2 regions of the Arthrobacter sp. AG367 genome follow, and region 2 is predicted to be linked to the other one. Evidence: predicted binding sites of a transcription regulator. Region 2 holds the regulator's gene; the other holds the start of a gene.
What was found. Region 2 encodes LexA, which represses DNA repair genes until DNA is damaged. Its sites were predicted from a motif close to TCGAACANNTGTTCGA; they were not measured.
Positions count from the first base shown of each region.

Region 1 (7,653 bases), on a different contig from region 2:
CGATGGCGGCGGCCGTGCTGTGGACGGAGCCCCAGTCCTTGACGTCCAGGTTCAGCCGGGCGTGTGGCAGCTGGGTCACCAATTCATCGAACGTGGGGATGGGCTCGCGGCCGTTGATCCTGGCCTTGGCGACGTCCGCGGCCGGCAGGTCCGCCACGCGGCCGCTGCCGTCGGTCAGGCGGTCCAGGGCTTCATCGTGGAAGAGCAGCAGCACGCCGTCGGCCGTGGTGTGCACGTCCGTTTCCAGGTACCGGAAGCCCAGTTCGACGCCGGAGCGGAACGCGGCCATCGAGTTTTCCAGCCCCTCAGCCGAGAACCCGCGGTGGGCCATGGCGATGGGTAGCTGCCGCCCGGCGTCGTCCTTGTGCTCGAAAAAGGGCAGGGTCACAATGTGAGCGTACCCGAGCCGCGCGGGGTTGGGGCCGGCGGGTCAGTCAGCGCAGTCGGTTTCCCTGCATGGCACAATGTCCACCCCGTCGCCGCAGTGCAGGAGCGTCCGGCCGCGGCCGCCGTCCAGGTGGACCCAGACTGCCGTGTGGTCGGCGGTGATGGTGTCCACCACGCCGCCTGCCTCAAAACCGGGCGACAGCAGGACGCGGACCCGGTCGCCCTGGTGCAGCTGCTTCCAGTGCGGAGCCGGGGTTGCTGGCCGGTGCGGCCCATCGGCCATGTGCTGTTTGACGTTCCTTGCCATGGTTGCCCCCTATGAGCCGGCGTAAGTGGTGCCTGCTTTCCATGGTTCACGCTAGGGGGCGAAGGTAAACGCCAGGTGAGCGGCAGCTGTGAATACGGGGGGCTGCTGCGGTCAGGAAAACTGGACGCCCAGGGAGGCGAGCCGCGCCTCCAAAACCTGGGCCACGCCGTCGTCGTCAAAATGCGGTGCCTGCTGCCCCGCCGCGCGGATGGCCTCCGGATGGCCGCTGGCCATGGCATAGCCGTGACCCGCCCACCGGAGCATCTCGATGTCATTGGGCATGTCGCCGAAGGCCACCACATCCGCGGCGTCAATGCCCAGCCCCGAAGCGTACTCGGCCAGGGTAACGGCCTTGTTGACCCCCGGCAGGGAGAGTTCCAGCATGGCAACGCCGGGCGAGGAGTGGGTCGTCGCGGCCAGGTGCTCGACGGCGGGTGCCACCTCGGCGAGGAAATCATCGGGTGTGCCGTCGCGGACGATGGCAAGGAATTTGACCACCGAATCGTCACTGGTGAGCGTGTCCTTCAGCGGGGCCGGGGTGAATTCGGCCAGCAGCTCGCTGGATTCATTTTCGATGAAGCCCGGTTCCAGATGGAATCCGGTGAGCGTTTCCGCTGCGAACAGGGCCGCGGGGCGGAGCGCCTTGATGATGCCGCGGACCTCCAGGACGGTGTGGATCGCCAGGGTGCGGGCGGAGACCAGGCGGTCCGCCTCCAGGTCCCAGACCACGGCACCGTTGGAGCAGATCACCCGTCCCGTGTGGCCCAGCTGCTCCTCGAGGGGGTGCAGCCAGCGCGGCGGACGGCCCGTGACAAACACGAGCTCGACGCCGGCATCGCGGCAGGCGTGGAAGGCGCGGATGGTGCGGGGGCTGATTTTTCCGTCGTGCCCAAGGATCGTTCCGTCAATATCGCTTGCTACCAGCCGCATGATGCCAGTCTACGTGGGGGTTTGCGCACCGTCGCCGCCAGGGCGGCCGCTTCGGGTCCGCGGGCTGTCCAGGGACGGCCGGGGTGGTGCCGTTGTCAGCCTCCGGGTCTACACTGAAACTATCGAACATATATTCGAATAAGGGTGTGTTGTGGGCGTTATTATCGGTCCCCGCGTGATAGATGCGGGCGCCTCGTTATTCTCGGTGCTGATCTCCCCCGTGGCGGTGGCGGCAGGGTTTCCGTCTCCTGCGCAGGACTACTTTGACGGGCGGATCGACTTGAACGCGCACCTCATCAAGGACATCACCAGCACCTTCGTGGTCCGGGTCACCGGGGACTCCATGGAGGGCGCCGGCATCAGCGACGGTGACGAACTGATCGTGAACCGGGCACTGGAGCCGAAGGACGGGTGCGTGGTGATTGCGGTGCTGGACGGGGAGCTGACGGTTAAGCGCCTCCGCATCACCGGCACCGGCGTGGTGCTGCAGGCGGAGAACCCCAAATATCCGGATATCCACGTCCCCGCCCTGTCCGAGCTGACCATCTGGGGTGTCGCCACCAGGTGCCTGCACCATGTCTGAGGTATTCCATGTTTGAGGAGCAGCATGCCTAAGCCGGTGCTCATGCGGCGGATGCCGCAGATCGCCCACGTGGATGTCAACTGCTTCTACGCCTCCGCGGAGCGCGCCTTCGACCCCTCCCTGGAGGGTCGCCCGCTGGTGGTGCTGTCCAACAATGATGGCTGCGCGGTGACCCGCTCCCCCGAGGCGAAGGCCCTGGGCATCGCCACCGGCGAGCCCTGGTTCAAGCTCGCGCCGCGGGCCAAGGAGTGGGGCCTGGTGGCGAAGTCCAGCAACTATGAGCTCTACGGGGACATCAGCTCCCGGGTGATGGAGCTGCTGGGCAGGTACTCGGCGTGGCTGGAGGTGTACAGCATCGACGAAGCGTTCCTGGGCGTGAAGGGAAAACCCGACGAGCTGCTGGCCCTGGGCCGCAGGATGAAAGAGGCCGTGCGGCGGCACGTGGGGGTGCCGGTCTGCGTGGGCATCGCCCCCACCAAGACCCTGGCAAAGCTCTGCAACAAGTGGGCCAAGAACAACGCCGCTTTTGGCGGGGTCTGCCTCTGGGAGTCGGTCCCGGCCGACGTTCGCGAGGCCCTCATGGGCCGGTTGCCGGTGGACGAGGTGTGGGGCATTGCCGGGCGGCTGATGAAGCGGCTCAACGTGTTGGGCATCTTCACCGTGCTGGACCTGGTCCGGGCGGATCCGGTGGCGATCAGGGACAAGTTTTCGGTGGTGCTGATGCGCACCGTCCTGGAACTGCGCGGCACCCCGTGCATTCCCATGGAGGAGGAGCGCGTCGGCCGCGACCAGCTGATATTTTCCCGTTCCTTCGCCACTCCCGTGACCACCGCCGCCGGCCTGCGCGAGGTTCTGAGCATCTACGGGCAGCAGGCGAGCGCCAGGCTGTCCAAGCACGGACTGCAGGCGAAAGTGCTGACGGCCTTCGCTGCCACGTCCCCCTTCAGGGATTACGAACAGGCCTACCCTTCGGTCTGCGTCTCGTTGCCCATGCCCACCGCGGATCCACTCCTGCTCACCAAAGCCGCCCACGCGCTGCTGCCCAATATCCGGGATGGACTGAAATATGCCAAAGCGGGCCTGATGCTCACCGACCTGCGGCCCACGGGAAACCAGCCCCCGCTCGAACTGTTCGAGAACCGGCACGAGGAACGCGGCATCGGGCCATTGCTTGAGGATGTGAGCCGCCGGTTTGGACGGGGGTCCATCGGGCTGGGGCATGCGGGCATCAAGTCGGGCCTGGACTGGACCATGAAGCGGGACATGCGTTCGCCCCGTTACACCACGCACTGGGACGAGCTCCCCCTGGTGAAGGCCGCGTAGGGGCACCAGGAGGGCCGAATCAAGACGCTCCGCGACGATTTTTAACGCCCTGCTACGCCGCATTGAGGCTTCGCGTCTCCCCGTGAACCACTGCGACACGAATGATTGTGGGGCCGCCGGGCGCTCCGTAATCTCGTCTCAGCATCAGCCCCAGCAAAGGATTTCCCCATGGCAAACCCGCAGGACAAGAGTCCGCAAAACCAGCAAGCATCCACCCGCATCGTCGCCGGCGGGTCAGCCAAGCCCCAGCGCCCGCTCGGCCTCAAAATCGGCATCGCGGCAGCCGCGCTGGCCCTGATCGGCGGGGGTGCCGCCGTCGCCTCCGCCGTCAACAACGGCACCGCTGCACCGGCAGCCGACGTGGCGCCCGCCGGCAACCCGGCGGCCGAGCTGAAGCTTGGCTACTTCGGCAACGTCACCCACGCCCCCGCCCTGGTAGGGGTCAGCAAGGGCTTCATCGCCGATGAACTGGGCAGCACCAAGCTCAGCACCCAGGTGTTCAACGCCGGCCCCGCAGCCATCGAAGCGCTGAACGCCGGCGCCATCGACGCCACCTACATCGGCCCGAACCCGGCCATCAACTCCTTCGTGAAGAGCCAGGGCGAATCCGTCAACATCATCGCCGGTGCCGCGGCCGGCGGCGCACAGCTGGTGGTCAAGCCGGAAATCGGCTCCGCTGCAGACCTGAAGGGCAGGACGCTCGCGTCGCCGCAGCTCGGCGGCACGCAGGACGTCGCCCTCCGGGCGTGGCTTGCCACCCAGGGCTACAAGACCAACGTGGACGGCAGCGGGGACGTCGCCATCAACCCCACCGAGAACGCCCAGACCCTAAAGCTGTTCCAGGACGGCAAGCTCGACGGCGCGTGGTTGCCTGAACCGTGGGCGTCACGCCTGGTACTGACGGCCGGCGCGAAGGTCCTGGTCGATGAAAAGGACCTGTGGGATGGCACACTGTCCGGCAAGCCGGGCGAGTTCCCCACCACCATCCTGATCGTGAACCGGAAGTTCGCCGCCGACCATCCGGACACCGTCAAGGCACTCCTGAAGGGGCATGTGAAGTCGGTCGAGTGGCTGAACGCGGCACCGGCCAACGAAAAGGCAACTGCCATCAACGCCGCGCTCAAGGAAGCCGCCGGGGCCGAACTGAAGGCCGACGTCATCGACCGTTCACTGAAGAACATCGTCTTCACCGTGGACCCGCTCGCCGGAACCTACCAGAAGCTCCTGGCCGACGGCGTGACTGCCGGCACCACCAAGCAGGCGGACATCAACGGCATCTTCGATCTGCGGGCCCTCAACAGCGTCTCGGACGGGAAGACCGCGGCAGCGGGGCTTGGCAAGGAGTAGGCCCTCCCTCCATCGGTTGCTCCGCAGGTGTCCTTTGAGTCCTCAGAACGGCACCTGCGGAGCAGCCCATTCGACTCTTAGCCCTCTTCGGCCGTTCCCAGCCGGTCCATCTCAGCCCGCGTCGGCGGGTTGGCGCCCGGCCGCGACACCGTGACAGCCGCTGCACGGGCAGCATGCGCAAGGAGTTCGGCCAGCCCTTCGGCGGGCAGGTCGCGCAGCTCCCCGCGGTTCTGCGCGCCGTCCAGGTCCCGGTCCACCAGGCCGGACAGCAGCGCCGCCATGAAGGAATCCCCAGCCCCCACGGTGTCCGCCACGTCAACTTTCGGTGCGGGAACGGACGCTTCGCCGGCGCGGCACACTCCCCACGGCCCATCCGCGCCCCGGGTCACCACCACAAGCGCCGGCCCCTCCGAGCCTCCCAGGGCCAGCCACTTCCGCGCCGAGTCCAGGACGTCCTGCCCCGGATAAAGCCATTCCAGGTCCTCGTCCGAGGCCTTGACCACGTCCGCCAGGCTGACGAACTTCTCCGCCTGCCGCCGCGCGAAGTCCACGTCGGTGATGATGCTGGGCCGGCAGTTGGGATCGAAACTGATGGTGGCCGAGGGGTGGGCGTACTCGACGGCGGCCAGGACTTCGGTGGCACCAGGCATCAGCATCGTGGCTATCGAACCCGTGTGCAGCAGCGTGGTGCCCTGCAGCATGAAGCCGAGCCGGTCCGCGAGGCCCGGGAGCTCCCAGGTGAGGTCGAACGTGTAGGTGGCGGCGCCGTCGTCGTCAATCAACGCGGTGGCCACGCTGGTGGGCAACTCATCCGGCGGTACCGGCAGCATGACGGAACTGGCGCGCAGGTGGGCAGCCACCGAATCGCCGTACGCGTCCCGGCCGTAGCGGCCGATGAACTGCACCGGATGGTCCAGCCGGGCCAGGCCCACGGCAACGTTCAGCGGGCTGCCGCCCACATGGGCCTCAATGCCGGAGGCGCGCTGGACAACGTCAACAAGGCCTTCGCCGATCACTGTGAGCATGGTCATACTCTGCCAGAAAGCGGACCGGTCAGCAGGTCGTGTCAGCGGAGCAGCCGGCCCACCAGTTCCCGGCACGTGAGATACGCCTCCGCCGTGACGTCGATCAGGGCGAAGTGGTCGCCCGGCACCCTGACCAGCTGTGCCGGCACGGGTCCGGCCTGGCTGGCCTCAACATAGGTGGTGGACATGCTGAGGGGGACGTCGTCGTCCCCCAGCGCGTGGACGGCATAGACGGGAACGTCCAGCGGCAGCGCGGCCAGGGGGTCGGCCATGCGGTGGCGTCCGGGAAATTCCGACGACGGCCCGGCCAGCAGGTTTGCCACCGCACCATCGCTGAGGCTGAGCCGCTCGGCCCCGCCCAGGTTGAGGACCCCCGACTGGCTCACCACCCCGGTGAGGCGGACGCCGTCCGTGCTGTTTTCCACCTGGCTGCCCTCTGCGGGTCCGAGCCCGTCCAGCCTGTTCCTGCCTGCCGCCCACACCGCCAGGTGCCCGCCGGCGGAATGGCCCAGCGCCACTACTCTGCCCAGGTCCAGCGCGTGCGGTGCTGCCAGGTCGGCCAGCTTGTCGATGCCGGCCAGGATGTCCTGGAAGGTGCCCGGCCAGCCGCCGCCGTTGCCGGCACGCCGGTACTCGAGGTTCCAGGCCGCCATGCCGTGTTCCGCCAGGTCCTTGGCCAGCGGCTCCCCCAGTTCGGCCCCGTAAGTGGAGCGCCAGTACCCGCCGTGGATGACCACCACCACGCCCCGGTGCCTCCCGCCAACCGGAAGATCGGGAAGGAAGAGTTCGCCCCACTGGCTGGGGTCGTCGCCGTAGTCATGGCGGTAGCGTCGCGTCACACTGGCCCACTTTAGCGGCCCGGATCGCCGGAAGAGCCCCGTGTTTCCGCGGCCAGGCCCATCAAAACTGGGCCAGAAGCGCGCGGTGCCGCCGTGCCCTGCCGTTTAGCCCCTCACTTTTCTGGGCACGGTCCCTGGCATGGAGGAACCTGTAGTGACCACCCAAGGGTCAACGGTGGAAGAGTGGACGCGCGCGCTGGCGGAATCCACAGGCTCACCCGGCGGAGGGGCGGGGACAGGGCTGATGCTCGCCGTCGCCGCCTCGCTGACGTCCATGGTGGCCGGCTACAGCGGGGACGACGGCGAGGAGCCGGCCCGGATACGCGCCCGGGCGCACGCACTGCGCCAGGAAGCCCTGCGGCTGGCAGATGACGACGCGTCCGCTTCCAAGGCGTTCGGCGCCGCCTTCCGGCTGGAGCCGGGCCAGGAGCGGGAGGAGGCGATCCGTTCCGCGTCGCTGGAAGCCGCGGCGTCCTCCGCCCTCCTGGGCGAACGGGCCATCGGGGCCATCGACGACCTGGGCTGGCTGGCAACAAACGGCAACCGGTCGCTCGTGGCCGATGTCGTCGTCGCGTTCGGCGCCCTTCGGGCTGCCGTTGCCGGGGCACGCACCAACGTCAGCTTTGACCTCGGGTCACTGCGGTCCGCCGGTGCAACCCTGGACCAGGTCCGGGAACAGCATCCGGACCTGTGGGCCGCCGTCGAGAAACTCAACGGAGCCATGGAGCGCATCGACGAACTGACAGCTGCGATTGACCACCGCGCCGCCCCCACCGACGCCGTCTGACGCCGGGATACTGGTACAAACCCAGGAACAAGGGAGGGCCGCGCATGGCACGCGTTTTCATCACCGGATCCACCGACGGGCTTGGCCTGGCCGCGGCGGAGACGCTGCTGCAGGACGGCCACGAC
Region 1 covers NZ_VIVE01000005.1:255,083-262,735, forward strand. Annotated here, with positions in the region: gene FB478_RS15110 (glycerophosphodiester phosphodiesterase) at 1-388, opposite strand, end outside; gene FB478_RS15115 (hypothetical protein) at 431-694, opposite strand; gene FB478_RS15120 (Cof-type HAD-IIB family hydrolase) at 806-1,624, opposite strand; gene FB478_RS15125 (LexA family transcriptional regulator) at 1,776-2,207, shown strand; gene FB478_RS15130 (Y-family DNA polymerase) at 2,232-3,530, shown strand; gene FB478_RS15135 (ABC transporter substrate-binding protein) at 3,699-4,877, shown strand; gene FB478_RS15140 (carbohydrate kinase) at 4,955-5,902, opposite strand; gene FB478_RS15145 (alpha/beta hydrolase) at 5,944-6,741, opposite strand; gene FB478_RS15150 (cyclodeaminase/cyclohydrolase family protein) at 6,881-7,528, shown strand; gene FB478_RS15155 (SDR family NAD(P)-dependent oxidoreductase) at 7,573-7,653, shown strand, end outside.
Region 1: the regulator LexA is predicted to act here: its motif matches at 1,747-1,762, upstream of FB478_RS15125 (LexA family transcriptional regulator).

Region 2 (7,653 bases):
GGCCCGGCGGGTCCACTCCGGGTTCTCCAGTGCTGCCGTTCCCAGGTTGACCCGGGCCACGCCCAGGTCAAGGGCGGCTTCCAGTGTTTCGTCGTCGCGGAGGCCTCCGGAGAGCTCCACCTTGATGTCCAGCCGGCCCACGACTTCCCGGAGCAGGTCTGCGTTGGAGCCGCGGCCGAAGGCGGCGTCCAGGTCCACCAGGTGCACCCATTCGGCGCCTTGCTGCTGCCAGTTCAGCGCAGCTTCAAGGGGGGTGCCGTAGCTGGTTTCACTGCCCGCCTCGCCCTGGACCAGCCGGACGGCCTGGCCGTCGACGACGTCGACGGCTGGCAGCAGTTCAAGTACCGGCAGGTCATGTGCGGTGGTCATACTCATCCTCGGTGTCGATTTCGGTGCGGAAAGCAGGTCGCTGGGTCCGCGATGCTGTTGGGTGAAGTTGGCGGCCCTCGCGCTGTGGGCTGTGGTCAGTTTGCCGGCAGTGTCAGCAGGTAGGCCGCCACCAGTGACATGGCGGCCAGAACGTGGAACGCCACCTGTGTCCAGAGTGGCTTGCGCTGCTGCCGGAATGAGATGCCGCCACCGATGAGGATGCCGGCGAGGCCCATCAGGAGTACCGACCACATCTAGGCGTCACTGCCGGCGTCCGCCGGTGCTGCAGCGGATTGACCGCCGGCCGGTTTCCGCAGGCCTTCCACCCAGTTGCGCAGGAGCCGCGCACCGGCGTCGCCGGACTTTTCGGGGTGGAACTGGGTGGCGCAGAGGGGGCCGTTCTCGACGGCGGCGATGAAGGGGCCGCCGTGTTCGGACCAGGTGACCAGGGGCGGCGCCATCCGTGGCTGGATGACGTCGAAGTTCCATTCCTGCACGCCGTATGAGTGCACGAAGTAGAAGCGTTCGTTTTCGACCCCGGCAAAGAGTTTGGAGCCTTCCGGCACCTTGACCGTGTTCCAGCCCATGTGCGGAACCACCTCCGCGGGGAGGGCCTCTACCTTGCCGGGCCATTCGCCAATGCCTTCGGCTTCGGTGCCGTGTTCCACTCCGGCTTCAAAAAGGACCTGGAGGCCCACGCAGATTCCAAGCACGGGGCGTCCGCCTGCCACCCGCCTGCCGATCAGCCTGATGCCGTCCACGGCCTTGAGTTCGCGCATGACGGTCTCGAACGCACCTACGCCCGGAACCACCAGGCCGTCCGCGTTCAGTACATCCTCGGGCTTGGCGCTCAGGACTACTTCCGCGCCGGCACGTTCCAGTGCCCGGACTGCGGACCTGACGTTCCCGGAACCGTAATCGAGCACGGTGACCGTGGGTTTGCCCTCAGGTGAAGGCAGCTTGCCTGATGCTGACGGATCGATGATCGCCCCGTCTTTGAGGACCTGGCCGCTCACAGCGCCCCCTTGGTGGAGGGGATGCCTTCAACCCGGGGATCGGGTTCGACGGCGGCGCGGAGGGCGCGGGCGAAGGCTTTGAACTGTGCCTCGACGATGTGGTGCGGGTCCCGTCCGGCCAGCACGTTCATGTGCAGGCAGATGCCGGCGTGCAGTGTGATGGCTTCGAAGACGTGGCGGGTCAGGGAACCGGTGAAGTGGCCGCCGATCAGATGGTACTCCTGCCCGGCCGGCTCGCCCCCGTGCACCAGGTACGGGCGTCCGGACACGTCCACCACAGCGTTCGCAAGCGCTTCGTCCAGCGGAACGGTGGCCTCACCGAACCGGCGGATCCCGGCCTTGTTCCCGAGGGCGGTCCGCAGGACCTCGCCGAAGGTGATGGCCACGTCCTCAACAGTGTGGTGGACGTCGATGTGGGTGTCACCCGTGGCCTTGACCGTCATGTCGATCAGGGAGTGCTTGCACAGGGCCGTGAGCATGTGGTCGTAGAACGGCACGGAGGTATCGATGTCCGATACGCCGGTTCCATCGAGGTTGATCTCCACGAGCACGGAGGACTCGCTGGTGGCACGCTCCATGCGGGCGGTCCGGGCCGCAGCCGTATTCGATCCGGTGGGACTCATGGTGAAGGATCCTTTGTGGGAGAAGAAGTAGTTCAAGGCGCCCAGCGCCGCAGTATCAAGTCTAGGCGGGAAGCGCGGCCTGGCCCGCAAGGATGCGTTCCAGGGAGGTAAGGAAGGCTGTGGTTTCCGCCTCAGTGCCTGCGGTGACCCGAAGGTGGCCGGGGATGCCCACGTCGCGGATGAGCACTCCGGCGTCCAGCAGCTCCTGCCATACCTGGTGCGGATTTTCCAGGCCCCCGAAGAACACGTAGTTGGAGTCCGAGGCGGCAGGCTTGAGGCCCATCCTGGTCAGTTCGGCCACAATGCGGTCCCGCTGCGCCTTGATGTCCTGGACATCGGCCATCAGTGCCTCGCGGTGTTGGAGCGCGGCCAGTGCGGTTGCCTGGGTAATCGCGGACAGGTGGTACGGAAGGCGCACCAGCCGCAGGGCATCGGTGACCTCCGGGGCCGCGGCCATGTAGCCGAGGCGGGCGCCGGCGAGTGCGAAGGCCTTGCTCATGGTGCGGGAAACTATCAGCCGCTCCCGGCCGGGCAGCAGGGTCAGGGCGCTGGGCGTGCCGTCATGCGCGAACTCGTGGTAGGCCTCGTCGACGATCACCACGGTCTGGCTGTCCTCGCCGGCGTCATAGACAGCCTCCACAACGTCAAGCCCCAGGCCGGTCCCCGTGGGGTTGTTGGGCGAGCAGAGGAAGACGATGTTGGGCCGCAGCTCCTCGACCTGCCGGGCGGCGGATTCGGCGCTCAGGTCGTAGCCTTCCGAGCGCACTCCCGTGATGTATTGGGTGTCGGTTCCGCTGGCGAGCAGGGGGTACATGGAGTACGTGGGTGGAAAGCCCAGGGCGGTGCGGCCGGGGCCGCCGAAGGCCTGGAGGATCTGCTGCAGGACCTCGTTGGAGCCGTTGGCTGCCCAGAGGTTTGATTCGTCGAGCCCGTGCCCCAGGTATTCCGCGAGAGCTTTCCGCAGGTCGGTGAATTCCCTGTCCGGGTACCGGTTGAGGCCTGCAGCTGCTTCCGTGACCGCCGCGCTGATGGCGGCGCGCACGTCCGCCGGAACACCATGGGTGTTCTCATTGACGTTCAGCAAAATGGGAACGTCCAGTTGGGGTGCCCCGTAGGGGGTCAGCCCGCGAAGATTGCTGCGGAGGGGAAGTCGGTTCAGACGCTCTAGCTGGTCGTTCACCTGAACAGTTTAGTTGCCGCGGCAACTACCGGAAAATGTGACGGATTCTGTTCGCCACCGGCGTTGCTGTCCCGGTCATCTTTCTCAAAGGCCAACACCAGGTGCCGCTCAGTGCGTGGGGACGAACAGCTGCTGCCCCGGCAGCACAGCGGCGGCCGGAAGGTTGTTGAGCTGGACGATGTCCGCCACCACGTCCCGGGCATCGCGGTCCGGAGCAACAGCGCCTGCGATGCTCCACAACGACTGGCCCGCCTGCACCGTCACGGTGACCGTCGGCGTCACGGCCAAATCCGCAGCTGAATCGGATGCCTTGGCCGGTGCGTTGAAAAGTCCGGACAGGGACAGCAGGAGTACCGCGAGGAGCACAAGCGGAACTCCGATCAGGACGATCCGCCCCCGGCGGGTCAGCCGCAGGGGCGCTGCTGACGGCGTCCGGCGCTGCGAGGGCTTCCGGGTCTGCAGGGAAACGCGGTGCGTAGGTGAAACCTGGTGAAGAGATAAAGCTGACATGAACTAAGCCCTCCTGGACCTGCCGTGCTGCCCGGGTGTCCGCCCGCTGCCGCCCTGCCGTTCACACCGTGTCCGGAGCTCCTCCGGCCATGTTTTCGAACGGGGCAATCGCTGGTTAGAACACATGTTCGAACTTTGCTTGTTAAGTTTTAGCACCTATCAACGAACAATGTCGAGACTCGCTAGAACAAATGTTTGAAAAAGCAATGTGGCTGGCCTAGCTTTGAACCAAAGAACAACCACCACTGAAGTTGAACAGCAGGGTCTGACAATGACAGTGGGAGTCCTTCCGGCGGCGCTGTGGAACAGGCCGCAACGGAAGATCCGGCGGCAAGCGAAAGGCATTGGCGAATATGGCAGCAGCAGCCGCCGGGGGCAGGACCGCCCCGCAACCCAGGAAGACCGCCAAGGGCTTGACCCCCCGGCAGAAGAAGATCCTCGAAACCATCCAGCGCTCGGTCAATGACAACGGCTACCCGCCCTCCATGCGGGAGATCGGCGACACGGTTGGCCTGGCCAGCCTGTCCAGCGTGACCCACCAGCTCTCGCAGCTGGAGAAGCTGGGTTACCTGCGGCGCGACCCCAAACGGCCGCGGGCCATGGAGGTGCTGATGCCCCTCACGCTGGACAGCGGAAGCAATGCCGCCGGCGCCTCCCCCGCGCCGCAGGCCACGGGCGGCGGTGCCACGGTAACGGAGCTGCCCACCGCGCTGGATACGGCCATGGTTCCGCTGGTTGGCCGGATTGCTGCCGGCGGTCCCATCCTCGCTGAGCAGCTCGTGGAGGATGTCATGCCGCTCCCCCGCCAGCTGGTCGGCCAGGGCGAGCTCTTCATGCTTAGGGTGGCCGGCGACTCCATGGTGGATGCCGCCATCTGTGACGGTGACTGGGTGGTGGTGCGGCGCCAGGCGGACGCAGCCAACGGGGACATCGTTGCTGCCCTGCTGGATGACGAGGCAACCGTCAAGACATTCCGCCAGCGCGACGGCCACACCTGGCTGCTGCCCCAAAACACGCAGTACGAACCCATTCTGGGCGACCATGCCACCATCATGGGCAAGGTTGTCTCGGTCCTGCGTTCCCTCTGACCGGGTCTCCCGCGAAGGGACGGCCTGCCGGAAATTGCACGGCGGCTGCCCCCGCTGGCGTCGTTCGCCTGCCGGGCCCTACGTGGCCGCGTCCGCGCCCAGCCTGGCCAATGCCGCCAGCGCCTTGCTGCGGTCCGTGGTAGCCCAGAACGGCGGCAGAGCGCCGCGGAGGAATCCGGCGTAGCGCTCTGTTGCCAGCCGGGAATCCAGAACGGCCACCACGCCCTTGTCTCCCGTGGACCGGATCAGGCGGCCGGCACCCTGGGCCAGCCTGATGGCGGCATGCGTGGCCGAGACGGACATGAAGCCGTTTCCGCCGGCCTGGGCCACGGCACGCGAACGCGCGGTCATCAGCGGATCATCCGGCCTGGGGAACGGGATGCGGTCGATCACCACCAGGCGGCAGGAGCCTCCCGGAACGTCAACCCCCTGCCACAGGGACATAGTCCCGAAGAGGCAGGTGTCCGGTTCGTCGGCGAACTGCTTCACCAAAGCGGTCATGGTCGACTCGCCCTGGCAGAGGACAGTCACATCGAGCTTCGGCCGCAGGGCGTCGGCAGCCTCTTCGGCAGCCCGTCGGGATGAAAACAGGCAGAGGGCACCCCCGCCGGACGCTTTGATGAGCGCTTCCAGTTCCTCCAGCGCCTCCGGCGAAACGCCGCGGCCCGGCTTTGGCAGGTGGCCGGCCACGTAGAGGATGCCCTGTTTCGGGTAGTCGAAGGGCGAGCCGACATCCACACCCGTCCAGCTGGGTGCGCCGTCGCCGATAAGGCCCAGTCCCCCGGCCGCGGGTTCAAATGCCGAGCCAATGGCGAGGGTTGCGGACGTCAGCACGACGGTGTGCCCGGCGAAGAGTCCTTCCCGGAGCCTGCCTGCCACGGACAGCGGCGCGATGTTGACCAGCACCGGGGCATTGTCATCGGGCTGGGAATATCCCTGGCCGGGATCGAACGTGCCGGCCCGGGAAAACCACACGACCTCGCGGTTTTCACGGGCAGCAATAAGCCGCTCACACAATTCCAGGATGAGCATGAGGCGGGACCGGGCCAGCTGGCGGCCGCCGTCGGCCGTGGCGTTGCTGTCCCCCTTGGAATCGGACAACGCGGCCCGGCACGCCTCCCGCAACTGGTCCATGCAGTCCAGCTGTTCGTCGTTCAGCCCGTTGGGAAGCAGGCCGCTGGGCGCACCGGCGAGGGCCAGTTCAAGGTTTGCGGCTGCGGCGTTCAGCGCGTCCACCGTGATGGCGGTATGTTTGCGGGCGCCGGAAGCGGCAGCGTGGACCATGGCCACCGACAGCTGACCGGACACGGCTCCGGTGACCCGGTCCTGCAACTCGTGCGCTTCATCCACCACCACGACGTCGTACTCGGGCAGGACTGCAAGTCCTTCGAAGGCGCTGACGGCCAGCATGGCGTGATTCGTCACCACCACATCTGCCTCGGCTGCGTCCTGCCGGGCCAGCTCGCTGAAGCACTCGGCGGCCATGGGGCACTTTTGGGCCCCCAGGCACTCCATGGAAGTGACGGAGACCTGGCGCCAGGCACGGTCCGTCACACCCGGCAGGAGCTCATCCCGGTCCCCGGTGGCCGTCTTCTCCGCCCACTCGCGGAGCCGCACCACCTCCTTGCCAAGCTGGGACGAGGGTCCGCCCACGGAGGCGGCAAAGTGCGGGACGCTGGTGTCTTCGCCCAAAGAGAAAAGCTGACCCTCGGAAGGCTCCTCGGAGGGGAACCCGCCTTCCAGTTTGTGCCGGCAGACATAGTTTGACCGGCCTTTCACCAAGGCAACCTTGACCGGCCGTTCCAGGGCCGGGGTGATGTTCTTCAGCAGCCGCGGCAGGTCCCTGCCAACAATCTGGGTTTGCAGGGCCAGCGTGGCCGTGGACACCAGAGCGGGCTTGTTGCTCTCCAGGGCGTGGGCGATGAGCGGCACCAGGTAGGCCAGCGACTTGCCCGTGCCCGTGCCCGCCTGGACCAGCAGGTGGTTGCCGGTTTTGATGGCCCGGGCCACCTGCCGGGCCATCTCGTGTTGTCCGGTGCGGCTTTGTCCGCCCATGCCGGCGACGGCGCGGTCGAGCAGTTCGATGACGAACTGCTCGCCGGCCGTCTGCGCGGTTTCGCCGGCGGCGGGGTCACTCATTGACGATGAATGGTTCCAGTTCGGACGCCAGGCCCTCGCGGACCTTCACCGCAGCCCTGGTACCTGCCTCAACGTGGTCAACGCTGAGGATTTCAGCGTCGGACTCATGGAGCTTGCTGACCAGGTCTCCGCGGTCATACGGGATGAGGAGTTCCATCTTGACCGAAGGCCGGGGAATGGCTTCGCTGATGGCCTTCAGCAGTTCCGGGATGCCCTCACCCGTCCGGGCCGAGACCACCACATGCCGCGGTTCGCGCTGCTTCAGGCGCTCCACCACGAACGGGTCAGCTGCATCAGCCTTGTTCAGCACGATGATCTCCGGCACCTTGCGGGCATCAACTTCGCTGAAGACCTTCCGGACGGCGGCGATCTGCCCTTCGGGGTCCGGATGCGACACGTCCACCACGTGCAGGATCAGATCCGAGTCCGCCACTTCCTCGAGGGTCGAACGGAAGGCCTCCACCAGCTGGGTGGGCAGCGAACGGACGAATCCGACGGTGTCGGCCAGGGTGTATCCCAGGCCGTCCGCGGTTTCCGCCTTGCGGACGGTGGGATCCAGGGTGGCGAACAGTGCGTTCTCCACGAGGACTCCGGCGTCCGTAAGCCGGTTCAGCAGTGAGGACTTGCCGGCGTTGGTATACCCGGCAATCGCCACGGAGGGCACTTCATTACGACGGCGGTTGGCCCGCTTGGTCTCGCGTGCCGGCTTCATTGCGGCGATTTCACGC
Region 2 covers NZ_VIVE01000003.1:32,977-40,629, forward strand. Annotated here, with positions in the region: gene priA (bifunctional 1-(5-phosphoribosyl)-5-((5-phosphoribosylamino)methylideneamino)imidazole-4-carboxamide isomerase/phosphoribosylanthranilate isomerase PriA) at 1-369, opposite strand, end outside; gene FB478_RS21125 (hypothetical protein) at 465-623, opposite strand; gene hisH (imidazole glycerol phosphate synthase subunit HisH) at 624-1,385, opposite strand; gene hisB (imidazoleglycerol-phosphate dehydratase HisB) at 1,382-2,008, opposite strand; gene FB478_RS09935 (histidinol-phosphate transaminase) at 2,070-3,188, opposite strand; gene FB478_RS09940 (LysM peptidoglycan-binding domain-containing protein) at 3,297-3,698, opposite strand; gene lexA (transcriptional repressor LexA) at 4,052-4,786, shown strand; gene FB478_RS09950 (ATP-dependent DNA helicase) at 4,865-6,925, opposite strand; gene hflX (GTPase HflX) at 6,918-7,653, opposite strand, start outside.